2 regions of the Idiomarina sp. T82-3 genome follow, and region 2 is predicted to be linked to the other one. Evidence: predicted binding sites of a transcription regulator. Region 2 holds the regulator's gene; the other holds the start of a gene.
The links. Region 2 encodes FliA, which starts transcription of late flagellar genes. Its sites were predicted from a motif close to CTAAAGNTNNNNNNNNNNNNGCCGATA; they were not measured.

Region 1: a site for FliA is predicted at 921-947, ahead of AWU56_RS05610 (flagellar protein MotY). Genes of this name have one in related genera too.

The regions. Positions count from the first base shown of each region.
Region 1 is NZ_LSBQ01000006.1:70,055-72,461, reverse strand. It holds gene AWU56_RS05610 (flagellar protein MotY) at 1-891, opposite strand, end outside; gene rnt (ribonuclease T) at 1,020-1,652, shown strand; gene AWU56_RS05600 (peroxiredoxin) at 1,710-2,315, opposite strand.
Region 2 is NZ_LSBQ01000007.1:56,958-59,364, reverse strand. It holds gene AWU56_RS06280 (protein phosphatase CheZ) at 1-537, opposite strand, end outside; gene cheY (chemotaxis response regulator CheY) at 549-932, opposite strand; gene AWU56_RS06270 (RNA polymerase sigma factor FliA) at 969-1,694, opposite strand; gene AWU56_RS06265 (MinD/ParA family protein) at 1,687-2,407, opposite strand, start outside.

The DNA.
Region 1 (2,407 bases), on a different contig from region 2:
TTTATTTAACTGCACGATAACTCGGCGGTTCTTCTGGCGGCCTATTTCATTATCATTATGGTCGATCGGACGATCCTCGCCGTGAGCGACCGTTTGAATGCGATCCGCTTTTATACCCCGTTCGACAAAAAAAGATTTAATAGCATTGGCGCGTTGCTCTGTTAGCGTCTGATTCGGCTCACGAGCGCCTAGCGCATCCGTGTAGGAATCTATTAATACTAACTTCAAGTCGGCATCTACTTTCAAGTAGTCGCTGATTTGTTTTAGCTTCCGCCGCGAAGGCGCGGTTAGCTCATCACTATCCGCTTTATGGTTCAGTACGGTATATGCAATATCCTCGAATGAGAAAGGCAATAACGCATTAATACAACCTTTAAATGCGTCGTATGCACTGCGAAAGTTCACTGCTGAAATTGCCACAGCAACTTGATCTTTTGGGTTATACCAGTCTTGGTACAAAAATGTTGGGTAACGACCCTTATCGAGTTCAGACAGCAACGTCCATGCTGCTTGCTTTTCAAGCTCGCCATTAAATTGCTTATATAGGTCCATGCTACCAATAGAGTAACTGTTTTGTCCGGGCTGCCACTGCGGAGGAACCGATTCAATACGTGCCACACTGTAGTTGTCGGGAAGCTGGTTCATATCGAAGGTCATGGTTAAATTGAGTTGCTTACTCGCTTCGCTATGAAACTGTACTTTGCCGAAGCGAGGAATGACGTGCTCCAACTCACAGTTAAGCTGCGTGTTGTTGGCCATATACCAAAGTGAATTATCCAAGTTTGCGCTGTAGTATCTGACCGCGTTTGCTTCTGCGAACGAACTGATACTGACCAACGCGCTACCCAGCACGATTAACGCTGATAGCCGAGTCGTATTATTCACCTGCACACGCACCTCCTTTAATGACTTGTCTTTTATATCGGTCGTGTTGCAATAACCTTTAACCAAATCACAAGCAAAAACGCCCGCTCTTTGGCATAATGGGCATTAGCAATTTAGCAGATACAGGTAATTTCATGTCAGGTTCCGAAGACTCTCTTATGAAGCAACGTTTTCGCGGCTACTTACCCGTAGTCATCGACGTCGAAACGGCGGGCTTTAATGCCTCGACCGATGCCTTGTTAGAGATCGCTGCCGTCATACTGAATTTTGATGAACATGGACAGCTTAAGCCGGTCGAAAGCCATCAGTTTCATGTCGAGCCATTTGAAGGCGCCAATATTGAACAAGCAGCAATTGAATTCAATGGTATCGATCCGCATTCGGAATTACGCGGCGCACTCCCCGAAGACGAGGTACTTAAAGCCTTATTCAAACCGATTCGAAAGGCACAAAAGGCGGCTGGCTGTCAGCGCTCTGTGTTGGTTGGACATAACTCGAATTTTGATCATAGCTTCCTGATGCGAGCAGCTGAACGAGCTAACATTAAGCGCAATCCGTTTCACCCCTTTGTTAGCTTTGACACGACATCTTTAGCGGCGTTGACGTTAGGACAAACTGTACTTATCAAAGCGTGCAAAGCCGCAGGTATCGAGTTTGATCAAAAGCAAGCGCACTCAGCGCTGTATGACACCGAAAAGACAGCCGAACTGTTTTGTTGGATGGTCAACAAATGGAAGGCACTAGGCGGTTGGCCACTCGCTGACTAAAAGCCAAAAAAAAACGCGCCATTTGGCGCGTTTTTTAAGAGTCACTGAAAACTAATATTACAGCTTGTCAGCGTTCTTAGAAAGGTATGCTGCTACGCCTTCAGCGTTTTCCTTCATACCTTCTTTACCTTCTTCCCAACCTGCAGGGCAAACTTCACCGTGTTTCTGGTTAAAGTTCAAAGCATCGACCATACGCAACATCTCGTCAATGTTACGGCCCAATGGTAGGTCGTTAACGACTTGGTGACGCACAACGCCATCTTCATCGATTAAGAACGAACCACGGAATGCAACGCCCGCTTCTGGGTGTTCAACATCGTATGCTTTACAAATGCTGTGACGAACGTCTGCAACAAGTGGGTACTTAACTTGGCCAATACCGCCATCTTCAGTTGCAGTGTTGCGCCATGCGCTGTGAGTGAATTGTGAATCGATTGAAACACCAATTACTTCAACGCCGCGCTTTTTGAACTCGTCCAAACGCTTATCAAATGCGATAAGCTCAGAAGGACATACGAATGTAAAGTCCAGCGGGTAGAAGAACAAGACGGCTTTCTTGCCTTTGATCGCATCAGAAAATTTAAAATCTTCAACGATTTCGCCAGAGCCCATTACCGCTGCTGCGGTAAAGTCAGGTGCTTTACGTCCTACTAAAACTGCCATTGATACTCTCCGTCTTTAGTGAATGTTGGGCTGCCACTTAGCAACCTAAATTAAAAGCTTTTATAAATATGGGGTTCAACCGTAAAAGATCA
Region 2 (2,407 bases):
CACCCGACGGATGATCTGACCGGTAATATCTTGATAGTCCTGCGCCATGAGCACTTCTGTCATCAAACCATGGATCTGCGGCATGTTTTGTCCACATTCGCGCATTAACGCATCGACTTGATGACACATTTCTTTGAATTCATTTAACTGAATATCGTTGCTCATGAGGCGCTGCCACGCAGGCATCACCTGCTCTACGCGCTGATGCATCTCATCTGTCATGGGCAGACAGGCTTCGACGGCGTCCATCGTGCGGTTAGCCGCGTCTTCTGTTTTTTCAATCACATATTGCAGACGATTCTGCGCATCGGGCAAATCGTCTTGTGTCAGTTGCATGATACGCGGATCGAGTTGGAAGTCTTGCAAGGCTTCATGCAGGTCTCGGGTGAGTTGCCCGACAGAGGTGAACAACTTGTCATCATGCTCTTGATGGAAATCGTCTAGCCATTGATCGGCTTTAGACTGCTCTCCCGCTTCAAGCCAATCAACCAATTGCTTCGCTTGCTTGAGCGATATGCTTGCTGATGGTTTTACCATAGCCGTGCCCACTAACTGATACGTTCAAAGATTTTATCGAGCTTCTCTTTCAACGTTACAGCGGTGAAAGGCTTCACAATGTAGCCGTTCACACCGGCTTGTGCGGCTTGAATAATTTGCTCACGTTTGGCTTCGGCCGTGACCATTAACACGGGCAAGTGCGCGAGGTCATCGTCTTTACGAATTTCCTTAAGTAAGTCGATACCTTGCATCCCCGGCATGTTCCAGTCAGTTACGACAAAATCAAAGTCACCTTGTTGGAGCATCGGTAATGCGGTGTTGCCATCGTCAGCTTCTTGGATGTTGGTGAATCCAAGGTCACGAAGAAGATTTTTGATGATTCGTCTCATTGTTGAAAAGTCATCAACAACAAGAATTTTCATGTTTTTATCCAAAGCTCCCTCCACTTGGGCTCTCGATTACTACGATAATTACTCTACCCAGCTCTGCATGCGTGTTTTTAGGCGCATCATTGCTTGGCTATGAATTTGGCTCACGCGTGATTCGCTCACGCTGAGAACTTCACCGATTTCTTTCAGGTTAAGTTCCTCATCATAATACAACGAAAGCACTAATGCTTCACGTTCGGGTAAACCCGAGATAGTTTCGACGAGTGCGCGATGAAAGGCATCGTTTTCAACGTCTTTCTGCGGCTCGTAGTTTGCACCCGTTACTTGCTCAGGCATAATAGCATCTTCGGAGACGCCTAGATCTTCAATTCCTATAATTCGTCCCGAGTTTACATCGCGCAAGATGGCGTGGTATTCCTCAAGCGACATTTCTAATTTTTCGGCGACTTCGACATCTTTGGCATCGCGCCCGGTTTCGTTTTCGACCTGTCGAATCGCTTCGAGTACACGCCGATGATTGCGATGCACTGAGCGCGGCGCCCAGTCACCACGGCGTATCTCGTCTAACATTGCGCCGCGAATACGAATGCCCGCAAAGGTTTCAAAGCTCGCGCCTTTGCTATTGTCAAAATTTCGCGCTGCTTCCAGTAAGCCAATCATGCCGGATTGGATCAGATCATCGACCTGAACGCTCGCGGGAAGACGCGCCATCATGTGATGAGCTATGCGCTTCACGAGCCCCGTGTGTTGTTCGATAATCGCTTGGCGATTATCGGCATGGGCACTGTAAACAGCCGCTTTATTCATTGGCAACATCCTGCTTCTTACCGTTATCGGCCGATCCTATTAATTGTTCAAGGAAAAATTCGAGATGCCCGCCAGGCTGCGCCGGCACTGGCCAGTCGAGCGCACGCTGCGCAAGGGCTTTAATTGCTAATGACGCGGGAGACCGAGGCTGCATTAAGACCAACGGTTTTTGTTTGCGTACCGCCAGACGAATATTGTCATCGAACGGAATTATGGCGGCCAATTCTATCGCGACATCTAAAAACCGATCTGTGACTTTAGTCAACTTATTGAATAGCAGTTGCCCTTCGCGCAAATTACGCACCATATTGGCAACCACTTTAAATTTGAATACGTCCTGCTCTTTACTAAGCACTTTCATCAATGCATACGCATCGGTGATTGAAGTCGGTTCATCACACACCACAAGTAATACATCTTGCGCGGCGCGTGCGAAGCGTACGACCGTGTTACCGATACCGGCGGCGGTATCGACAACCAAGACATCAAAATCACCTTGTAGGTCGCTAAAAGCGCGGATAAGTTCGGCGTGCTGAGTCTCGTTCAGCTCTATCATTGAGCGCGTTCCGGAGGTGGCGGGCACGATTTTGATACCGGCGGGGCCTTCAATCAAAATATCTCTCAGTTCGGCTTGTCCACTGAGCACATGTGAAAGATTTTTTTGCACGCGCAGCCCAAGCATCACGTCGACATTGGCGAGACCTAAATCGGCA